One region of the Sporosarcina soli genome, then DNA from elsewhere that is predicted to be linked to it. Evidence: riboswitches for the same ligand, from Rfam matches in the RefSeq annotation. Region 1 holds a riboswitch; each other region holds the start of a gene.
What was found. Region 1 has a riboswitch for cyclic di-GMP ahead of ACFPRA_RS08985 (sensor domain-containing diguanylate cyclase). Riboswitches for the same ligand answer to the same signal wherever they lie in the genome.

Region 2: another riboswitch for cyclic di-GMP. It lies ahead of ACFPRA_RS00795 (methyl-accepting chemotaxis protein); the one in region 1 lies ahead of ACFPRA_RS08985 (sensor domain-containing diguanylate cyclase).
Region 3: another riboswitch for cyclic di-GMP. It lies ahead of ACFPRA_RS21700 (hypothetical protein); the one in region 1 lies ahead of ACFPRA_RS08985 (sensor domain-containing diguanylate cyclase).

What each region holds. Positions count from the first base shown of each region.
Region 1 covers NZ_JBHSNO010000005.1:1,026,643-1,034,428, forward strand. Annotated here, with positions in the region: gene ACFPRA_RS08980 (methyl-accepting chemotaxis protein) at 381-2,390, shown strand; gene ACFPRA_RS08985 (sensor domain-containing diguanylate cyclase) at 2,827-3,792, opposite strand; cyclic di-GMP riboswitch class I at 3,984-4,068, opposite strand; gene ACFPRA_RS08990 (sodium:solute symporter family protein) at 4,409-6,046, shown strand; gene ACFPRA_RS08995 (hypothetical protein) at 6,355-6,936, shown strand; gene ACFPRA_RS09000 (flavin-containing monooxygenase) at 7,147-7,786, opposite strand, start outside.
Region 2 covers NZ_JBHSNO010000001.1:182,183-189,968, forward strand. Annotated here, with positions in the region: gene ACFPRA_RS00795 (methyl-accepting chemotaxis protein) at 314-2,053, opposite strand; cyclic di-GMP riboswitch class II at 2,232-2,313, opposite strand; gene ACFPRA_RS00800 (hypothetical protein) at 2,629-3,423, shown strand; gene ACFPRA_RS00805 (DUF3307 domain-containing protein) at 3,423-4,295, shown strand; gene ACFPRA_RS00810 (hypothetical protein) at 4,424-5,053, opposite strand; gene ACFPRA_RS00815 (hypothetical protein) at 5,413-5,841, opposite strand; gene ACFPRA_RS00820 (DUF7683 domain-containing protein) at 6,057-6,836, opposite strand; gene ACFPRA_RS00825 (PspC domain-containing protein) at 6,922-7,098, opposite strand; gene ACFPRA_RS00830 (DUF4179 domain-containing protein) at 7,143-7,786, opposite strand, start outside.
Region 3 covers NZ_JBHSNO010000016.1:213,171-220,956, reverse strand. Annotated here, with positions in the region: gene ACFPRA_RS21730 (alpha/beta hydrolase family protein) at 1-508, shown strand, start outside; gene ACFPRA_RS21725 (Crp/Fnr family transcriptional regulator) at 557-1,213, opposite strand; gene ACFPRA_RS21720 (Crp/Fnr family transcriptional regulator) at 1,272-1,904, opposite strand; gene ACFPRA_RS21715 (alpha/beta fold hydrolase) at 2,073-2,906, shown strand; gene ACFPRA_RS21710 (FAD-dependent oxidoreductase) at 2,997-4,142, shown strand; gene ACFPRA_RS21705 (DMT family transporter) at 4,266-5,273, shown strand; cyclic di-GMP riboswitch class I at 5,568-5,654, shown strand; gene ACFPRA_RS21700 (hypothetical protein) at 5,778-6,152, shown strand; gene ACFPRA_RS21695 (hypothetical protein) at 6,183-6,896, shown strand; gene ACFPRA_RS21690 (methyl-accepting chemotaxis protein) at 6,937-7,786, shown strand, end outside.

The sequences.
Region 1 (7,786 bases):
AAAGTATGAGCGAAAGTGGCGACGCTTTGAGCGCGCAGAACATTGTATGAGCAAGAGTGACTACGCTTTGAGCTCGCGGTACAAGGTATGAGCGAGAGTGGAGGCGTTTTGAGCTCGTGGTACAAGGTATGAGCGAGAGTGGCGACGCTTTGAGCTCGTGGTACAAGGTATGAGCGAGAGTGGCGACGCTTTGAGCTCGCGGTACAAAGTATGAGCGAAAGCGGCAACGTTTTGAACTCGCGGAACAAGGTATGAGCGCGGAAGCTTGCTTCATAGTGACGCAGCGACCTGTTATTCCCGAATGTTCCGTGATTAATTTAGATCACCTTTGTTATTGAAATCAAAAGATTTTTACCGAAATATTAAAAGAGTACCGATGAATGAAAGGCATCTTAAAACCAATCGGAAAGGAAGAAACAACGATGAGGCATCGCTTCAATACGATTCGAGCAAAACTAATTTTGGCCTTTTCTCTTATTTTGATCATCCCGGCAGTCATTATTGGATTCACGTCCTATATGGCCGCAAAAGATGCGGTAAAAAAACAAATTACTGCTGCCGCCGATGAAAACACCCATATTTTGAATACGATTATTGATAACACAATCTCCACGAAAATCCATGATGTCGAACTTTTTAGCAATCAAGCATCGAAAAGTTTATATGATGGACATGAGAGTCCAGAAATACGGAGCAATCTAGCCCAATATGCCGCTTTGCACCCGGAAATCCTGAGCATCTATGTCGGTACGGAGGAGGGCTTCTACATACAGGAGCCGGTCATCAACGACACTTCTATCTATGATCCGCGAACCCGCGATTGGTACAAACAAGCGATGGAACAGAAAGGCGAAATCCTCATATCGAAGCCGTATAAGGATGCGGCCGTGGATGATATAGTTGTCACCATTTCCAAGACAACGAAGGACCATTCAGGTGTCGTTAGCGTCGATATTACGTTGGATTATATTACTAAACTGGCGAAACAAGTATCGATTGGAAAGGAAGGGTATGCCTTTCTGCTAGATGGAGATATGAATTTCATTTCCCATCCGACGGGCGAAGGAGGAACTACGGCCCAAGAGGATTTCTATAAAAAGATGTATGAGCAAAAGCAAGGTACTTTTGATTATACAATTGAAGGTGATGAGCAGTTCATGACTTTCCTGACGAACGAACTGACCGGGTGGAAAATCGGAGGCACGCTCATTACATCCGAAATAGAGGAAGCGGCCGCCCCGATCTTAAACAGGACAAGCGTCGTCATCGGGATTGCCTTATTGGTCGGTGCCCTGATCGTGTTCTTCATTATCCAATCCGTCCTTAGACCGATAAGGGTTTTGAAGGAGCAGGCCCATACCATTAGTAACGGCGATCTGACCGAAGAAATCGAAATCAAGACGAACGACGAGATTGGCCAATTAGGCGAAGCATTTCGTGACATGCAGGAAAGCTTAAGAAACCTGGTCGGTAATATCGAGCACAATACGGAACTTGTTGCAGCTTCCTCTGAAGAATTGACGGCAAGCGCCGAACAGACAATGTATGCGACCGAACATGTAGCAGGAGCGGTTCAAGAAGTGGCGGGCAATGCCGAAAATCAGTTAAACAGCGTCGAGAATAACGTGCTTCTGATCGAACAAGTAACCGAGGGGATCTCGCACATTGCCAATCGTTCCGTAAACGTGACAGAACTTGCCATCCATATGAGGGAACAAGCCGAAATCGGAGGACAGGCGGTTACCAATACCGTGAATCAGATGACTTCCATCCAATCTTCAGTGTCCGAATCAAATCGAATGATCAGCTCCCTCTCCGAACGTTCCAAAGAAGTGGGATCCATTTTAAATGTCATTACCGGGATTGCGGAGCAAACAAACCTACTCGCCTTGAATGCCGCCATCGAAGCAGCAAGAGCAGGCGAACATGGAAAAGGCTTTGCCGTCGTCGCCGACGAAGTGAGAAAGCTGGCCGAACAATCCCAGCAATCCGCCACAGAGATTTTCAACATTATCCGAGGTATTCAAAAAGATACCGAAAACTCCGTCGACATGATGGCAAAAGTAACAGAGGACGTCAAAGAAGGAATGACCATCTCGAACGAAGCAATTGAAAAATTCGAGCAAATCCTGAAAAGCACCCAAGAAATCACTCCGCAAATGGATGACATTTCGAAATCTGCTCAAAACGTCCAAATCGCTATTGATGAATTAAGAGGAACCGCCATTGAACTTGAAAATATGGCAAAAAGCAATGCATCTTCCTCCGAAGAAGTAGCAGCGTCAACCGAACAGCAGCTAGCTTCCATGGAAGAAATCACCGCATCCACCAAAACCCTTTCCACTATGGCAGAGGAATTGCAAGAATTAATTTCTAGTTTTAAGCATTAAACGACAGCATCTATCCTGATAGAACGGGATAGATGCTGTTTTTTCTTTATGGAAAGTACTAGGATTTCATTGATTCCACGTTGGGGGTGGTGATTTTGCGGGGACTTGTTTATGAGCGATGGCTGTTCGGTTTGAGCGCTCTGGGTATCCCTTGAGCACTAGCATACTCGCTTTGGGCGCGGGGGTAATCCTTTGATCACTAGCACACTTGTTTTGAGCGCGCAGGGAAGTCTTTGATCACTAGCACACCCGCTTTGAGCGCGGGGGAGATTCTTTGATCACTAACACACCCGCTTTGAGCGCGTGAGGGAATCTTTGATCTCTACCACACCCGCTTTATGCGCGAGGTGAAATCCTTTGATCGCTAACACACCCGCTTTGAGCGCGCAAATGATTCTATGATCACTAGTACACCCCCTTTAAACAAGTTTTCCTTTCAGCGATTAATCACAAGTTGTTTTTGCTTTTTATCGTTTTTGTTCTGATACATTCTTATGTCGGCTTGGGTGAGGAGGTTGTCCATATTTCCGATTGAGCGCTCAGTTGACGAGTAACCTAGGGAAAGGCCTAATTGTCTTTCTTTGGCCTTTTCATTGAAGTCGGCAATTTGGGCTTCGAATTCTTTGCATAGCATTTCGACTTGTGAAGATGTCTGGTTTGGAAGGATGATGACGAACTCGTCTCCGCCTATTCTGGCTACAGTAGTATTTTCCGAGAAAAATTCATGGATCATTTTGGCGGATGTTTTTATGATTTTATCGCCTTCCACATGTCCAAATGTATCATTGATCCCTTTTAATTCATCCAAATCACAAAGGATGAGTGCAATGGGACAATCGATTTCATTGTTATAACGCTCCATGATTTTCTCAAAGTAATTCCGGTTGTAAAGGCCTGTCAAAATATCATGTGTGCTCAAGTACTGTAGCTCTTGCTGCATCTCCACTTTGTCCGTAATATCTCGGATATAACCAACAATGGCAACCAACTCCCCCTTTTTATAAATAGGGGTGGCATATTCCTCACACCATTTATAGTTTCCGGTATGGTCCCTCCAACGTTGCAAAATGGGCTTACTGAAATCGACCTTGCCCTCCATTTTCTTGAGTAAAAGTGTGCGATCTTCTGGATGAATATAATTAAAAGAGATTTTGGGATTTTGATAGCTCGCCTCTAAAAGTTCAGGGCCCAATAAATCCTCAATGGATGGGCTGACGTAAAGATATTTTGGGCGTGGCTTAAGTTGATAATGATAAATCACATCTTTAGAACTATCGACCAACTCTAGCATCCGACTCATTCTATTTAACCGGCAACCTGATTTAACCTTCAAATATCCTTTGAAGAACTGTGGAATAAGCATTCCTGTTAGCACGCCTAGTGCAAAAAGCACAACCTTCATTGCCATCCCCCTACCCCAATATCAATCGCGCCTCGGCGTGATTGCGTCCAGATTTTGGATTGGGCAAGGCTCAATTCAAAATCTGTGACATCCGCCGGAGGCTTTATATTCATTCAGCAAATACATTTGCTGAATGAATATAAATAGCAGACCAATCGAATGTCGTTTAGTCTGCTGTTCTGTAAACACTATTCGATAGCTGGCTGACTTAGTTCATCGACTTTAGCCCCTCTAGCTTTGCGTCTTCACCTTTCGATGAATTTGCCATTATTGTTTTAATTTTGAAAGTAATTACTAACTACTCTACCGTTCCACGACAACTAGGTCAATAGACTTGCTTGGAATAATTTTCATTTGAATTTTAAAGTTACCTATTTCTTTGGACACCCCCTATTCGTATCCATTCATCGGCTTGGTGAATCTAAGGTAGAAAATGCTTTTAATTCATACTTGACTTATATGAATTACACACTTAAGATAATAAACAATATTATAATTGTATAGCTGACCGAATAATCGGAGGCTCTATGACATTTGCAAATTTGTTTCCAGACAATTTTGTGGGTGTTATGGAGCCTTTTTTACTTACTTAGCAAGGGAATGGAGGAATGAAAACATGACGTCATATGGATGGTGGTTAATCGCTTTTGCCGTACTGTATACAATAGCTCTCATTTTTATCGGTTCGATTTCAAGAAAGAAGTCGGCAAAAGGGGATGGCTATTTTGTTGGCGGCCGGACTTTCAATAAATGGCTCGTCTGCTTTTGTATCACGGGTTTATTTTCCGGATCGACCTTTATCTCCATCGTGGAATTGTCGTATTTAACTGGAATTTCCGCGATATGGTATGGGGTCGCTGAAACAATTCAAATTTTGATCATCGCCTTTGTCATCATCGGTCCTTTTCGGAAAAAGCTCGTCGTCACTGTATCCGGGATGATCGGTGAACGTTACGGGAGAAAAGCGTTAGGAATTAGCGGTGCAATTACCGCTTTCGCTTTTCCGATGTGGTCCGTTGCGACCGCGATTGCTTTTGCATCGGCTGTTCATGTCTTTACGGGCATTTCTTTGTCACTATCGGTCGCGTTTACGGCGCTTCTGCTGTTTGTTTATTTGCAAGCGGGGGGCATGTGGTCAATCGCCTTTACCCAAACGATGAATATGTTTGTGTTCGGCATCATGTTTGTCATTGGCATCATTGCCTTTTTTATTAATCCTGGGATCGCAGGTTTAAAGGAATTGGCGGTTGCCAGTCCAGCGATGTTCGAGTTTAGCAGTGTCGGGGTCCAAGTCATTGTCGTTTGGTTCGGGACATTTTTGGTGAACGTCATTTTGGCACAAGCCGCATTCCAAATGGCATTGTCGTGTCGAACACCTGAAGAAGGGCAAAAAGGATTGAAGTTAGCGGCGATTTTCGGCGTTCCCTTTATCTTGTTGGGAACTTTATTCGGCTTATCAGCTGCGGCCGTAGTGCCAGGATCATCACTTGGATTAGTCGCATTGCCGCAATATTTGATGCAAGTGCTTCCTGCCCCACTAGTCGGCTTGTTTTTCCTTGGCATTTGGGCTTGTGCGCTAGGATGGGGAGCACCTTGCCAGTTTTCCGGTGCGACAAGTTTAGGTAAAGATGTCGGAAGTGCACTATACCCGGCGGCAACTCCACAACAACTTGTGAAATATACAAAAATCTCATTACTTGTGTTGACAGGGCTTATGATCATTTTCGGCGCAATCCGGACGGAACAATCCGCTTGGTGGAATATCCTCGCCTGGACGATGCGCAATTCCGCCACTTTTGCACCGGTCGTCGCCGCTTTGTTCTGGCGATTGGCAACGAAAGAAGCTGTCGTCGGCTCCATGATTGCCGGTTTCCTTTCGGGCATCCTCTGGTATCATCTCGGCGGATGGCTCCCAAATCAATTCTATTTGAATATCCATCCTGTTTGGATCGGAATGTCTGCCAATATTGTAACAATCATGGTCATCACGCTCATTCAATCCGCTAAAGTATTGCAAGTGAACTTATCTGTTTCCAGTGCAAGAAAAGGATACGTTGCCTTGGTGAGCAGCGCGTTGTTATTGTTAGTCGCTACCTTGTTTTTCAAGCCGCTTTACGCTGGCGGACTGATCGGGATCTTCATATTTTCGATCCTCATCTTATGGTTTATTTCAACAATCATTTTCATACCGGATGTGAAGGAAAAGGAATCAAAACATAAATTGAACGTAAAACATGCAAAACTCAATGTGTAGAGTTGCAATACCAAGAGATTACTTACTCAATCTACAATATTATTTAGGAACTGCTATGCAATTTGTGATGAGGGTTATACAGTGAATAATGCCAAGTACTGACATGCGTTTGAATCGTGTTAGTGCTTGGTTTTTTTAGTTATTTTGATCGCGTGGGGGTTTTATTACAAAACGGGTTATATCGTTTCATTTGTCGTTTATTCTAACCAAGTAAAATTGTAAAAAGCCAAAAGAGCTAGATTCACCTTCCCCTTTCCCGGGTAATTACTACTTATAGTACGTCGGCATTGATAAAGAAGGGGATGGACATGTTTGGACTCATGGATTTATTGTCGCTAATCGTATCGGCATTCATCATTTTGCCTGTCGTCATCCTACTGAGAGAGATGGGCTATTTTCTTATGAGTGCGATTTTCGGCGTGAAAAATCCTCGGCTAACCATTGGATCCGGTCCTCGGATTGTGAAAATTGGCGTATTCGATATTCGTAAATATTATCATCTATTTAGCTGGTTCTCTTTTGATACAATAAAACGAACAAGTAAATTTGCCTATATTAGCATTTATGCGAGTCCCATCCTCCTCAATGTTTCCCTAGCCCTCACCATTAACGCTCTTCTCGCTAATGGAATGCTGGAGGAATACCGGAGTTTTTGGGATCGATTTGTTTTCTATGCGATGTATTATGTGCTCCTCGATACCATTCCGATGATGACCGTCAACGGGAAGCCGAATAATGGAATGATCATCTACGAAATGATCCGCTATGGCAAACGAATCGATTATAATAATGAACCATTCATCCCTGCAACAAGTGACGTAGAGGAGCAGTATCAGAAGGATATGAAAGAATTGGCGAAGAAAGTGAAGGAGAGATGGGAGGAGGATTGAAAGGAGGGAGGCAATCAGTGTTCATAAGGATCTTCAAGTGATCACTGGGAAGCAACTCCGATCATAAACGTCTTCATGTGATCAATGGGAGACTACCAGCGATCATAGTGAATTCACCAACGATCATAGGAATCTCCCTTTCATGAAAGTATCACTTGCTTCCAAATCCTCTAACGCCCCTAAAGGCATTAGAGGATGGATTCAAATGAATTATTGACTTGTTTTTAATAGTTGATTGGATTGTTTTTCAAACGTAAATCCTTCATATTGACGTTCAGCGACTTGGTCACATATTTTACGATAACTATCTAGACCGCCAACGTAAATGACGAAGCCGCGTTGGGTTCCGTCGATGTTGGCGCCGGTGTACCAAGAGTTTGTCTGCGGGAATAATGTGCTATTGGCCAGATCATCACATTGTTTTCCCCACGAAAGTTCTGCGTCTTTTTGCGCTTCGATCGTTTGCAAGCCGTTGGATTCTACATAGCCGATGCATTGGTCGATCCAGTCTACATGTTGCTCGATGGCTGATGGCATATTCGTTAAGACGGAAGGGCTTTGGGGACCTGTGATCATGAAAAAGTTCGGGAAGTTTTCCATTGTCAATCCAAGATAGGTGGAGACATTCCGCCCCTCTTCCCATTTTTCCTGAATCGTTTGTCCATTCCGCCCTTGTAAGTTGATTTTCAACAGTGAACCCGTCATAGCTTCATAGCCCGTTGCATAGACGATGACATCGCATTCAATCGTTTCGTTGTGCAGTTTCACACCGTTTTCTACAACTCGTTCAATCGGGTTATCTTTTAAAGATACGACATGGACATGGTCTTCGTTAAACATCTCATAGAAG
Region 2 (7,786 bases), on a different contig from region 1:
AGAAACCAGCAGCATTTTAGGTATCTGTATATTTTTTTGTCTAAACAATTTTAGAATGTATTTAAGAAGTCCAAGCCTAAACATTTATGTCTATTTACAGCAATTCTGCATTTTATCTCACTGTTCCAAGTATACTTATTCAACGAAACACAACTATCGATAATATATATTATGTAAACTAAAATATTTTTAAACGGAAGACCACTTCTAAAATGGCCTCCCTCAAAGTTAATGTTCAATATTAAAAAACTACCCAGTTCAGTTTCCAGGCAGTTTTTTTGGCAATATGTTGAACGATCAAATGAAATAAAACTTAGAGATCTTTTTCTAATTCGTCCTCTAATTCGCATAGTAAAGTAATAACTTTCTCAGAAGCTTCTTCTAATTGTTTGAAGCCCATTTCAACCCCGTACAGATCATTTCTGTTATGACATTCAACAACTAATTTTGCATTTTCGTGAACTTCTTTATGTGGTATTTCGAGTTGTTTGAAAGCATCTTTTTGTTTTATATGATCAGGTAAATCTCCATAATACCACTGACCTAATCGGCACATTTCATGAGATGTTACTTCTTTCAAATCAATCGTTTCGACTCCTAATATTAAGTTATATACGCGCCACTTCCATAATAGATGGTCTGTTTTCGCGACTTTCACTATATCTTTAGAAGTAAGTTTGACATTTATCTCAAAGAACGTTTTACGATAATTATCCATTTTATTACTTAAATCAAAGAGTGTTTTCGCAGTTTGATGTGAGATTTCTCGAGCTTGTACACTATTATCATAAATAGAAGAATTTCTAGAAGCAATATCTACAGTCGTGGAAGTTTGTTCCTCGCTCATGGCTGCTATTTGCGATGTTGCTTCGTTAATCCCTTGCATCATTTCGACAATATGAACTAATGCTTGGCTTGTGTTCTCTGCCCCTGTGACGCTTTTTTCTACTAATTTAGAGGTTTTGGTGATTTCATCGATTACTTCTGAAGAAACCCTTTGCAAAGATTCCATATTTTCGTTGATTTTTACGATTTGTTCTTTTGTATGTTCAGATAATTTACGGACTTCAGAAGCAACCACGGAAAATCCTTGTCCGTGTTCTCCCGCTCTCGCAGCTTCAATACTTGCATTTAACGCGAGTAAATTGGTTTGGTCAGCGATCCCTTTAATCACTTGGACAATGTCTTGGGTATGGTCGATTTCCTGACCAAGTCTTGTTACCCCGTTCACAATTTCTTCGTACACTTTTCCAACTTGAAGAATGTCCGTTGTCGTTTCATCTACAGCTAGCCGACTTTTTTCAGCAGATTGTACAGCATCATCTGTCCCCTCCGCCACTTTTATCGCATAATTTGCAACTTCTTGTATGGAGGCACTCATTTGATCAGTAGCTGCAGTAACATTATGTGTTTCATCCATTTGTTTTTCTATACTATAAATGAGTTGTTTCGTCGTATCAATATCTGTTATCTCATTCAACATATCCGAAACACCAAATAGGAAATGCTTAAATGTATGTTCCATATACACTTCTACGATTAGCTGTTGGTCATATGCAGCTAACTTTTGGACGGCAATTATACTCTCCATCATCCGAGCAGGTTTATGGTATAGTTTTTCGATTAAGACAGCCGTCATTACTTGAAGAAGCAAATGATGGGCAGAAATAAAATTTTCAGCTGTTAAATTGATGCGACTATGCACTTGGCCGATACGGATACGGGTCATGATATACTCTTTATTAATTTCTGCTTCTAAAAATTGATCAAGATACTTCCCCATCGTTTTTCTTAATCGATCAATTGTAGAATATTCGTTAATAATCTTATGTAGACCCTCGACAGACTGGATCCTTTCATAAAACTTGTCAATCATCTCATCCTTAAAAGGGGCAAGAAAATCCGCTGACTCTTTTACAATTTGTAACGTATCTTGGTCGATACCTAAGAAATTCAGGCGTTCTTTTGCTCTTTCTCCTACATTTGATAAGTTGGAATTAGTAAACTTTATTTGTTCATCCCAAGATATAGATTTTCTGAAAAAAAGACTCATAAATTATGCTCCTCATATTTATATTATTTACTTGGTAATACCTGCAAGAGCTGTATCTCCTCGGACAAATATGCATTTTTCTTTAGTACAAAAACAGCTTGTGTCTCAAGCGTTTGAACAGCATTATAAGTTTGTCCAATTTGAGATGTTTTACCGCAATCATAAAAAAAGACCCTGAAAAAATCAAGGTCGGTTGCACTACTTGCTCCCAGTCATTTAAGTGCCCAAATACAAATGCTGTTCATTGCTCCATTATTCTTTTATTTTGCTATTTTCATAAGTAACTAATTTTATTATAGTTATAATCTCCTAATAATCAAGCACAAATCTAGATTTCATTGCACAAAGTAGGACAACCAATAAGTAATGTCACAATTCGTTCATGTACCTCGTCAATTTTTCTGCCTCTGCCGGTTGTTTAAGCTCATCCTCGTAGTGATAAGTGAATCTATATGTAAATTCGATTGTATAATCGAACATTCTACAAGTTTGACTGTTTAATCGAATTACTGATATATTTGATGATATCATCGAACTTAATGCTACAATTGATGCTGGGAAGGTGTTGTTTATTGATGACGAATCCAATTTCTGTTTTCATTATGGACGTCAGTCATTCGTCTAAGGGAAATATCGGAAGTGAATTAAGTGAATATCTTCAGCAATTAGAGGTACGTATAGCTAAGTGGACACAAAATATTGTTGCGACGCAAATCACCCACCGGGCTGGCGATGAACTCGTCGTGGTGAGTAATGGCTATGCAACAGCTTATACGCTTGCTTTTTATTTGAGCCGTGTTTGGAAATTCTCAAATCATAAACCCTATTTCGGTCTGTCTTTTGGTGATATACAAGATGACGTTAACACTTTGAACGTAGAAACTTGGATTCATCCGTTAATGAAACAAGCTAGAGAGGCAAATGATTTCTTGAAAAAACAACAAAATAGAGCTCAATTTCACTTTCGGTTGGCGGATTTTTCAGATGAAAAGTCACCCGAAGGATTCAATGTATTTGGAAGTCAGTTTGAAACGTTGCTAAATGTGATTTTAACTTTGCAACAAGAACAAATAAATGAACAAACAGAAATCCAATCGCTTGTCTGTTCTTTGTTCTTAATCCTTACTCAACAAAATAAAGTGAGTCACTATTTGGGGAGAACAGCATCTACTGTTTCAAGTCATATGAAAAAAGGCAAAACAGAAGCTATCCTGGATGCTTTTCATAACATTGTAAACGTATTAAATTCTTTAGAAACTGATCATAAGTTGAATCCGTATAGCGCAAGTGGTTCATTACAAAGGAACATACGACAGATTGTGAGCGATCAGCTTCATGATTATTTTCCAAACATTGAGGGAGGAAAATGATGACTGTCCTGCTGCTACTTCTCGCACATTTAATTGCTGACTTTTGGTTACAAACGGATAAAATGGTGAAACATAAAATAAAACATTTCAAGAAACATTTTCTTCACCATCTATTTACTACAGGAATAGCGCTTGCCATCGTATGGGGGTATTATTACGAGTTTAGGAACATGGTTGAGTATTTTATTTTCCCATTACTTTTTATCTGTGTCTCACATCTTTTCATTGACTTGCTGAAAATAAAACTAGTGGACTCCATTAAAAGAAACACAAATGATAGTTTGAAAAAACTTGGCTTTTTCCTATTCGATCAACTTCTTCATATCGTAATGTTACTCAGTACCTGTATCATTTTCTTTCATATGGAAGTTGTGGTAATGACTACTCGTATTTTAGAATTGTTTGGGACAAGCAAATTAGATCCGCTTAACGCGTTATTATTGCTCATTATCATTTTTATTTTAGCGACAAGTGTCAGTGGTCATATCGTTAAATTCATCGTTGGCTCTTTGCCTTCAGAGTTTGCAAACTTCGAAGGCGAACTGACGCTAAAAAATCAAATTATTGCTGCGAAAGAAAAAGCTCAACCTAATATGGAGAATAGTTTTACAGAAGAATACCATTATTTTACGTACACCACTCCTCTCCGTTCACGTGGAAATCTCATTGGCTACATCGAAAGATTGCTCGTTATCTTATTAACGATGATCGGTGCCTATCCGTCTATCGCTTTTATTATCGCTGCCAAGTCGATTGCACGGTTCAAGCAGTTGGATGATCGAAATTGGGCGGAATATTTCCTGTTAGGGACATTATCCTCTATCTTTTTAGGATTACTGCTTGGTCTCGTTGCCCAGAGATTGATCATGTGATGGACCATTGTAAAAAGGTTTTACAATTTCCCCTCATAAAAAATCCCCCTAGCTACTCAACCATGAGTGGCTAGGGGGACATTACACTCTACTATCTGCCCCTTTAAAAGCTTATAAACGGCTCAGGCTCATCCAATCAGTAAAGTCATTATTCGTTCGTGTGCATCATAAATCTTTTCTGCCTGCTCTTGCTGTTCTTGATACTGAGAAGCATACAAATCCATTTCGCAAAGATCGATTAGCATATTAACCAATACTTTCGGCAAGGTTTCCCATCCATAAATCTGGTTGGAAATGGATTCCAATTCATTATAAATTCTTTCAAATTGCCGCTCATCCATACCTTTGCCGTTTTGAAGCTTTTCAAAAAAATGTCCGTCCTCATTGATGTACTCGAGCAGTTTGGCAATATCTTTGGCTTTCTCAGGATCTATTTCCCCCGTTTCTTTTGTCCATCTATGAATCAGCGCTTTTATCTGTTTAGCGGCTTCCATTATTCGTGTCGCTTCATCTTCCTTATAAATCAGTGAAAAGTTATAGAGTTCATCAAACAGTTCAATGAGAGCGTGGATGGCGTTTTGAGGTATACTCTCCCGATTCTCCCACTCATCAGCACAAGCAGCCAATGCTTTAACTAGCTTTTCAACCTCCATTGCATGCAATCCATTCCCCATTCGTAACTCAACGAGTACACTTATTTCCGCCTGCACGAAGCTGTCAATTAGTCTGTTTTCTTTCGATATATCATTATCATCCATTTAACCATCCTCCCAATTCCCGTGAATTTATTTTTATTAAACGAAGAAAAATGCTCAATTACTGGGGGTGGGAACTGGTGTTCTGTTTGTTGTGTGTTTGGGATAATAGCGGAATAAATTTACAATTATTGTATTGAATGGGGTTAAAAGGCTTCGAAATGGCTGTTTTTTTATAATAAATGGGATCGGAAGTTATCATGAGCTTCAAAAATTCTCCGCATTCGTTCTGTGTTGACCGAACAAATGTTCAAGTCCCGTAAATTTGGCACTCGACAACTAATTTACGGCTCAAAAGAAACAAGCAACATTGCTTTATTCTACAATGCTGCTTGTGATGCTAGATGACACACCTTGGAATATCACCGTTGTTCAAGTTCCTTATAAGCCAATACTTTTAAGGCCAATAATTCTTCATCCGTTAACTTGCCTTCAATCTCATTGAATAAGCGTTGTTGCTCTTCCGCGGTAAGACCACTTTGGGCTTTCGTTTGGAGTTCTTTCAATTCACTTACACTGAACTTCTTCACTAATACTCTGACCGCTTCTTCTTTCGTTTGGAATGGTAACGTGCTGCTATCTACGTTTTTCCCTTCTTCGATAAATGCTTGCAGTTGCGGATCATTCTTGATTTCTTGTTTAATACTTTCAATTTGACCGCTGTCAGTCAGTTCTACCGCTACTTGGTCCATCACTTGGTCAGCAATGAGTTTTGTCCCAAAAAAGTAAATCGCGAATCCTGCTACAGCGATAAAGACCACAGTACCTAAAAGTATTTTTAAAAATTTCAAATGGCTCTTCCTCCCTTTATGGGGTCTATGATAGAGATACTACACAGAATTTCGCCGATGCACAAGAAAAAAGCCAACAGCAATTGTTGACTCATTTCCGTGCTACACTAATGTCCACCTTGAAAAATTCTTTGTTTGCATGAGCGTGTATGCTCAAAGGTGCGGGTTTAACCGCGATACCACCCTAATTCCACTGAAACCATCAACAATCGTTTTTAATGTTCACCGGTAAAAAAGTATTCATATTTAGTAAAATCCATCTCATGCTTCAACAGCTTTTGAAAGAATTCTTTGTGTTCTATTGATAAATTGAATTGGCCAATTACAGGATGTTCGTTCGACAACTTCAAAACTCTTTGATACTCTTCAATAGGTACCTCAATTAGCTCTTCACTACCTACAATCAATTTGCTATCATCTGTGATTTCATTCCATTCGACCAGCCTGGTTGTCTTTTCCTCCGTATAATAGTAAGGTGATTGAAATGGTTCTACAAATAAACCATTGTTTTCAGCAAATGCAATCGCAGACAACGAATTATTGCAGCTTCCCACATACATATAAGAATCCCAGCCAAAATGGACAAAGAACTGATCTTTTAAATAGAACTGACAAAATAACAAGTTACGTAATACCATCTGACAAATTATGCGAATTTCTTGGATGGTGACAATCCTATCTACTGCTACTTGCACCTCATCGAATGCTGGCTCATACAAGATCGATTGTCGTTCTTCTGGTGAAATCTTAACTGTAGAACATTGCAGGATCCGCAGTGAACTAAGATTGCTCGCAACTAAAAATTGGATCACTGTATCCACATAGGAAGCTTCAACGCGAAGATACTCGTTCAATGTGAATTCATGGCCATTAATCGTCTGTCCGATTTGAGAAGGGCAGGTCCATTCTTCTACGATTGTGTAATAGCCGTCGTCATCTCTAAAGTCTGGATTATATTTTGTAATGCGCCATTGATAATTTATACTCGTAACCAATGTTGTTTTCTCCTTAGTGAAAAAATCTTATGTTTCTTTCTTGTATGATTAGATCTTGGAAACTATTCCCTTAGGTAGATTGCTGTTAATAGAGCGATTTCTTCGGTAAAAATGCAGCAAGCAGGAGATAGATTGTGAAAACGGCTGGAGTCAATAGAAACAAGACTCTTACAATCAATGGCGAGATGTTGAAAAACTCTGCTATTCCTGCACAGACACCAAACAGCGCCTTATCTGTTTCTGATTTCGTTAACCTGTTCATTGGAACACCCCTTCTCTTTTTTGTAAATACTACTTGTTATTCAATCATTCGTCCAATGTAATTTCCACAATATTATCGTAAATTGAAGTGATTCGATAGCCCTCAATTTCGATTCCGATTGGAATATAATCCCCCTTTTGATCCTCCCTTGACAGCTCAATATGATGTTCCGTAGAGAAGAAACGAGGATTCTCAAGTTCATTCAAGCGATAAAAATAGTCCATCGCTTTATATTTCATGCCGTCTTTATCGATGTAATAGCCATCCACGCTTGCAACTGATGAACCCCGATCTTCTTCGTCATAAAAGCGGTAGTCGAGCCTTTCATAGACACGATTGGGATTTAATTCCTCGCTCATTTCTATTTTTGTCTGTACTCCAATCTCAATATCTTCAATGGTAATTTTAGTCCCTAAATACTCCAAAACTTGAGGAAATGCTTTCGACACGTCAATAGCAAAATCCGCTTTCTCCGTAATTGAAAATGAAGCACTACCAATATGAACACGGATATCCATCGGTTTTTCAAAATAAAGCGATTCAAATGTTGCTTCTGCCGAATTCCAACCACTTGCATACCCACCTCCACCGCCATAACCACCCAGTCTAAATGGATCCGTATAGACACGCTTCCCATTGCTTTCAAGGCTATCAATGGTCATGTAGTCCATCCTTCTATCCGGATTTT
Region 3 (7,786 bases), on a different contig from region 1:
GAACACGGAATCGGTAATTACAATCGGGCATTCCGCTGGTGGACATCTTGCCTTATGGCTTGCGGCAAGGCATAATCTTTGTTCAGATAGCAATCTGACAAGTACAGAAGACGCTGTAAAGATAAAAGGGGTGATTAGTCTTGCCGGTGTAAGTGATTTGGCGTTAATGCATGATATCCATCAATGGAAGGATACGGCGTTCGGAATTATTGATAATCCTACAAAGGACTTGATGGGTGGATCGCCTGAGAATTATCCGTATCGCTATGAGCAAGGTTCTCCAAAATCCCTTTTACCAATTGGTGTTCCGCTTGTTCTTATTCACGGTAGCCTGGATGTGAATGTACCGATTGGGATGAGTGAGCTATTCGAAAAGACTGCCAAATCAGCCGGAGACACAGTTCGTTTTATCCCCATACCTCACGCTGAACATTTCGAATTGATTGTTCCTGATTCAGGGGCATGGCCAGTAATCCTGGACTCATTCAATAGTCTTCTGAATGATTAATCGTAAAAGAGAGCACGTGTGGTTAACCATCGTACTCTCTTTTTTCTTTTAAACACCCAATAATAAATAATCCAGATTATAAGGCATTGTCGTATTGATTGACTGTAGGTCTTTTAACTTCTGCAACTCCTTCACTTGTATACGATTATTAGAAATATCGACTATTCCTCTTCTTTTCCAATTATTTAAAGTCTTATTCACACTAATTCGGGAGACGCCAATATAATTTGCCAAAGTCGTCTGGTTCAAGGGGATATCTTCGCCATTTTCTTTAATAAGTTTGATAAGAAAATGAGCAATTTGTTGTTCTGCCGGACTGGATGTAAATGATAGCACCTCAGCAACTATCCTAAATTTAAATAGCAGTGATTTAGTAAATATATGTTTTGCATCAGGAAAGGCATTGCATATTTGTGTGAAAGCGCTATCAGAAAAGTAGTAGATGATGCAAGAATTCACGGTACATGCAGTCGTTAAGTAAGGGTCATTATATAGGCCGTCTTCTCCAAAGAGCATCCCCACTGGAACATAATTGATAGTTCTTTCAAGACCATCAGGAAATGAGACGGAAATTCTAATATTGCCTTCGCTTAAGTAATAGAATCCTTTTCCTTCATCCTGTTGATGATAGATATAGGTGTTTTTTTCTACCGCTAATCTTTGTCCAAATTGTAGATATGGTTGCCACGAGTATCGTAACTCCATTACAAAACCTCCCTTGTAAACTATCTTGAAGCCCGGCTCATTAACATGAGAATCTTTTTTAGGAATAGCTATCTGCAAGTCCCCGTAATGCACTCACATTCTTTATGATCAATGAATGACTCATCGTCTCGATATAACCTTTTTCTCTCCAATCCTTCATGACCTTATAAATTGTCACACGAGTAAGACCTGTGCATTTGATTAGGTCTTTTTGTGATAAGAAGATTTTTAACTGCTTGAAATCCTCATAAATATTAAGGATCAACCTTGCCAATTGCTTTTCCGAAGGTAAATTATTGAAGTGGATACTATCTATCAGGCATCTCATTTGGCTCTTGACAGTTCCCAAAAATAAACGATGGGCATGCGGATATTTGTGGATAATCTCATTTACTACTTCACAAGGGAAAAAATATAATACTGAGTCTTTAATGGTTTCGGTTGATGAAAAGTGAACGATCTGATCCATCGCTTGCACACCGATTAACTGTTGTGGTAAAGAGATATTTACAAGAATCTCCTCTCCTTTTGTATTGATGGAAGTTGCCTTTACCAATCCTTTTTCGATATAATAGATTCCTTTTCCAATCTCCCCTTTTTTATATACAAAGGAATTTTCTTTAAAGAACAACCTTTCCCCATATAAAGAAAAATCTTTCCAGTAACTATGATTATCAAAGATAATTGGCACTGTTTTTCCCCTTTCTTATTTTTTTTAAAACGGTTAAATGGTTTACAACACTCCGAATATTCTTAAAGTAAAGTTAATACAAGAAAACGTGAAAGTCAATCACTCATATTGTAAGAGATAAACTTTCCGTTCCCTTAAAATCAAATGAAAGAAATGGAGACGATGTTCATGTTGAAAGAAGAAAAAAGTGCTATGGAATCAATTATAATGAATGGTTGCGAAATAACGTATGATATCCACGGAAATGCAGAGGGTCCTGTATTGCTGTTATTGTCCGGTTGGTGTCAGGATCATAGACTCTTCGACCCAGTGGTTCACTTGCTAGCAGAACAACATAAAGTGGTCCGCATGAATTGGAGGGGCCATACGGATCCTTTATCTAGATTGGAGGACTTCGGTGCTAAAGACCAGGCCGACGATGTTATTGCCGTATTGAATGCGTTGGATATCGAACAAGTTATTCCGATATCCACGTCGCATGGTGGTTGGGCTAATATGGAAATCACTGATCGCCTAGGAACGGACAGAGTACCTCAGAGTGTAGTGATCGATTGGATCATGACTGAGGCAGGGAAAGAATTTATCAAAGACTTGCAAGATATGCAAAATCCCGAACAGTGGTTTTCAGGTAGACAAAATATATTTAACCATTGGCAAGGTGTTAGTACTAATCGTGCTGTCAAAAACCATCTTAATAAGGAAATGGCCAGTTTCGGCTACGATATGTGGGAACGTTCCTGCCGAGTAATCGAAGAATCATATCAAAAATGGGGTTCGCCGCTTAAACGGATGGCGGCTCTAAAAGAGAAGCGTCCTATTGTGCATATCTACTCACAGGCTGCGGAAGATGGTTACGAAGAATTGCAAAGTCGATTTGCGGAGCAGAACACTTGGTTTGATTTTAAGATGATCCCAGGCGAAACACATTTTCCTACCCTTGAATCACCGGAAAAAGTTGTGGAACATATCAAAGAATATCTTTCAATCTCTAATCTTATATAGTCCTATCCTCACATCCCAATATTATTTCCCGGGAAAATATTGGGATTTCTTCTTTATTTCCTATAAGAAATTTTATAAGGAGGCATTAAAATGGCAAAAAAAAGAGTAAGTATTGCTGGGGCAGGATTATCAGGTTTAACTTTGGGAATAGCACTAGCTCAACGTGGTTGGGATGTACAAATATTTGAAAGATCTTCGGAACTTAGAGAAATTGGGGCGGGGCTTTATTTGTGGGAAAATGGATTGAAAGTATTGGAATCGATTGACGTGTTTGATGAAGTATGTCAGAACGTGGAGTTTATTCAGAGTTTAAACATGATGGATGAAACACAAGATGTATTGCATTCCACAGTATTCAGCGAAGAAAATCGCTTCTGTGTGATACCGCGTAAAGAGATTCATAGTGCTCTAGTAAGGAAGGCCCAGGAGTTAGGTGTGCGGATAGAGACGGATGCTCGTGTGATATCAGCGGCTTCGTCAGGAACGATTACATTGGCTAATAGGGAAATAGTGAAAGCGGATTTAGTAGTAGCAGCAGATGGCATCAACTCAAGAATTCGAAATTCGATTCATATTGAGTGTACGGTTGAAAAAGTAAGTAATGGAGCATTAAGAGCTTTAATACCAAAAACAGATGCAGATGAGATAGGAATCGCAATGGAGCATTGGAATGGTTTCCGCCGAATTGGGATAGCTCCATCTACAGATCAATATCGGTATGTATATTTGACATCGCCATCTACAGATAGCGAAGGACTTTCTGATCCTATTAATAAAGATGCTTGGCTTTCATCATTCCCCCACCTGAAATCTGTCATAGAACGTATCGATTATTTAAGATTAGATCAATACTTCTACTATATTTACCTAAAAACCTGGTCGGCAGGGAAAGTGGCGATTCTTGGCGATGCTGCGCATGGAATGGAGCCTAATTTAGGACAAGGGGCAGGAGTTAGCATGACAAGTGCGTTGGAACTTGCTAAACAACTGGAGAACGATGATATAGAGACAGCCCTTAAAAATTGGGAAGATATTATGAAACCGATTGCAGATAAGACTCAAATTTGGTCAAAAATATACGGGGCTGCTGCCTCAAATTGGCCTGCAGAATTAATGCATATTCGTTCGGAAACCGTAAAAATGGCCATGGCATCTGAAAATATTGATTATATGCTAGGTACTGCCGCAAGACATGTGACAGGATCAAGTATATGCCCAACAGTTGGTTCAAAATAAATTATATGATTTTACTTTATTCAGGATAGTCAGTACCAGAATGAAAACAAGGATAGGTTAAGGTGCGGCGACTCTGTGAAAAATTGTATAACCTTATATGACAATGGAGAGGTGGACAATAATATGGAGAAAAGTGGATTAGGGCAGCCTATGATTTCTAATTCTGATTTGAAAAAACAACAACTTACGGGAATATTAATAGTACTGTTCGCATCAGCACTCTTTTCGAGCCTAGGAACCTTGACCAATATTGCATATGAAGCTGGTGTGAGTCCAATCGCTTTTGGGGCATGGAGAGAAATCTTTGGGGCCATCACGATGTGTGTACTTCTCATATTCGGAGTAGGCCGCCAACGGAATCAGAAAAAAGTGTTGTCGAATATTCCTCGATGGCAATGGAGGAATTTGTCTATTGCGGCATTGGCTTTTATGTCCTATAGTTTAGCAATTTTTTACGCATTCGTTCATTTAACAGTAGCATTGGCATTTCTATTATTTTATATCTACCCAGCAATCGTGACGTTGATCAGTGCTGTTACGGGACGTGAAATGCTAAATAAGCAAAAAATCATCGCACTGTTATTTGCTCTGGGTGGGAGCAGTCTCGCTGTCGTTGGGCAAATGTTTGGGGAAGAAATGAGGTTTGATTGGCTTGGTATTGGATTAGCACTCTTTGCCGCAATTGGAATGTCCGTCTATTTTCTTGTCGGTCGTAAAGGTTATCCGAGCGTTCCTGCATCGTATGCTACGACAATTTTCCTCATTGCTGCCGGAACGGTATTCGCGACTATGGGGTTTATTTTCGGGGAAAAGGAGGCTATTCTCCAACCGTTTCATGATGCTTCACTTTGGCCGATATTGATCTTTGCTGGTGTTGTAGCGGCAGCACTTCCCACTATGTTGCTGTTAACGGGTATAAGAATGATAGGGGCTTCCAAAGCTTCGATTTTGGCGATATTCGAACCGGTCATGGGAGCCATACTAGCAGCTATTGTCTTGGGGCAAAATCTTTATTTTATACAAATAGTCGGAGGAATTCTTATTCTTAGCGCTGCATTTCTATTGCAACGTAATTCCGATTCACAGGATATTGAATCTACTGTAAGCCCTCAAGTGATTAAGACATCGTAGAATAGACTGAATATTCAGTTTTATAATAGGCTATTGAAGCATAAATACAAGGCAATCCGTTGATTCACATCAAATTGGATTGCCTTTTTATGATGTTTGAACATATGGAACTAGGCGGCGAGCAATCCCCCTTTAAATTTATTTGTTCTTACCAATGTAGCTTAGAAAGTGAGTAGAAATACCCTTAGGAATATGGAGTTTTTCAGTCTAAGGGACTAATATGGAAAAAATTATACAAGTAGTTTATACTACTATATTGATAGGTTAATGTGATATTCCGATTACTTCTCTTTAAATTGAAAAAGGCAAACTTATCGAAAGATAAGGACGCAAAGCTACGAGTCTAAAATCCTCTTGGAAAATGATAGTCGGGTTGCCAAGATAAGAAGTGGTTATTTGGCTGCCCCTAATTTTTGGTCGGGGTAGTTTTTTCATGTAGAAGAAGTGCTGGAAGATTACAATATCAGTTGTTAAAAAAATTAGTAATAGAGGAGGAGATTAAAGATGTTAGTTGTTGATGAGCCAAAATATAAAATGGCAATTTATGAGGCAAAGAAAGAAGTACATGTTCAGGTAATAGGGTTTATTAAAGAAGATCTTGTAGCGGAATATTTAAAGGATTTACAAGAAACCGTAGCAAAAGTTCCAAAAAATGCGTATACGTTTGTAGTGGACGGAACTTACCAATCACCTCTTCCTTCAAAAGTTTCAGCAGGACTAGGGGAAACGATCATGTTTTATGCTTCACTTGGCTTTAAAGATAATGTGATCGTAAATCCTAAGTCTAAAATTGCTCAAGTACAAGTTCGAAATGCGCTAGAGACCATTGATTTTCCAGGAACGGTAGTCGATCATGTTTCTGAAACAACTTTGCGCTAACGTTAATCAAATTTTGAAAGGAACATCACGATGCAGACACTAGAAGATTTATATGTATATGACATTCTTACAGAGGACCAACCAGATTTAATAGAAAAGGCAGCAGCATGTTTGGCAAGCACATTCATTGGAGTGGATGTTGCTGGTAATTGGGTGCAAGAACCGATAATCGGGTATGCGTTACAATTACCTTACGAAGATTTCTATCAATTTACGAAGGAATATATCGAGTCAATTGCTCACCAAGGCTACTGTGCTGTTGCGTTAGATAGCGAACGAAATGTCGTAGGCGCGTTAGTCGGGGATACGAAGGCTCTTGAAATCATCGAAGACGATATTTTTGAAGGTACATTTGCTGACATGAATGTAGTCATGCGTGTATTAGCGGATATCGATACACGTTTCCTAGATGATTATAAAAAACGTTATGGAAAAGATCCGGAAGACGGAGAGGTATTGCATTTATTTTTATTAGGTGTCATCGCTGAGTATGATCGTCATGATATTGTACAAAGATTAGGCGATCTGTTAATAAAGAAAGCAACAGAAGAAGGCGTAAGACTGGTGTTAGGTGAAGCAACAAATCCGAAGTCAATACGTTTGATGGAAAAGTTTCACGGCTTGACGAAATATAAAGATGTAGAAGGAAACTTTATTGTCCATACATATGAAAATAATGAGAGACTAAGCAATATTCCATCGACTGTAGCAGATGGAATTTATATCATTGTAAGAGAGCTGTAAAATTTCGGCATTAATGTTAATAGAATAGGAGATTATTTTTATGGAAACTATCTTGCTGGGAATAGTAGTCGTTTTATTATGTACATCTTTGTATTTTGCTTACCAATATTTTGCGCTTAAACGTCGTTCACCTATAAATAATGAGGATATAAACGAAATGGGGGAACGATCAGCAGATCAGGTTAGTGAGCAGTTTCAGTTATATGCAAAAACTGTGAATGAAAAAGCTGGAAATCTTACGGAATACGGGGAATACGCAACTGAGAAGGCTGATATTGTTAGGGCTGCAATAGATGAGGTAGGTAAAGGATTAAAAAAGCAATTAGTGGCCACTGAAGAGACTTCTACTTCTATCGTAGACATAACAGAGGCGATTGAAGAACTATCGATAAGGTCAAACCAAATTTCGGAACAATCGAATACGACGTTAGAATTAACACAAGACGGTAACGAAAAGTTAAAAGATTCGATGGAGAAAATGGAGCAATTTAATCAAACAATTAATACCACATTTAGTGCAATCAATGTACTTGGAGAAAAATCGCATGAAATTGGTAACATTGTTAAAGTAATTACGGGGATTTCAGAGCAAATTAATTTATTAGCATTGAACGCAGCGATTGAAGCGGCTCGTGCAGGTGAGCACGGAAAAGGGTTTGCGGTAGTTGCTGATGAAGTTCGTAAATTAGCTGAACAATCACGTCAGTCGTCTTCTGAAGTGTCGAATATTGTGAGAAATATTCAAGAAGAGACGGACAAAGTTGTCCTATCCATGGGGCAGGGAACAAAAGAATTTGAACAAACCAATACAACGATTACAGAAATTGGGGAGATGTTCGAAAAGATTGTAGCTACTACAAAAATTATTGCTGAAAATAATGCGAATTCAT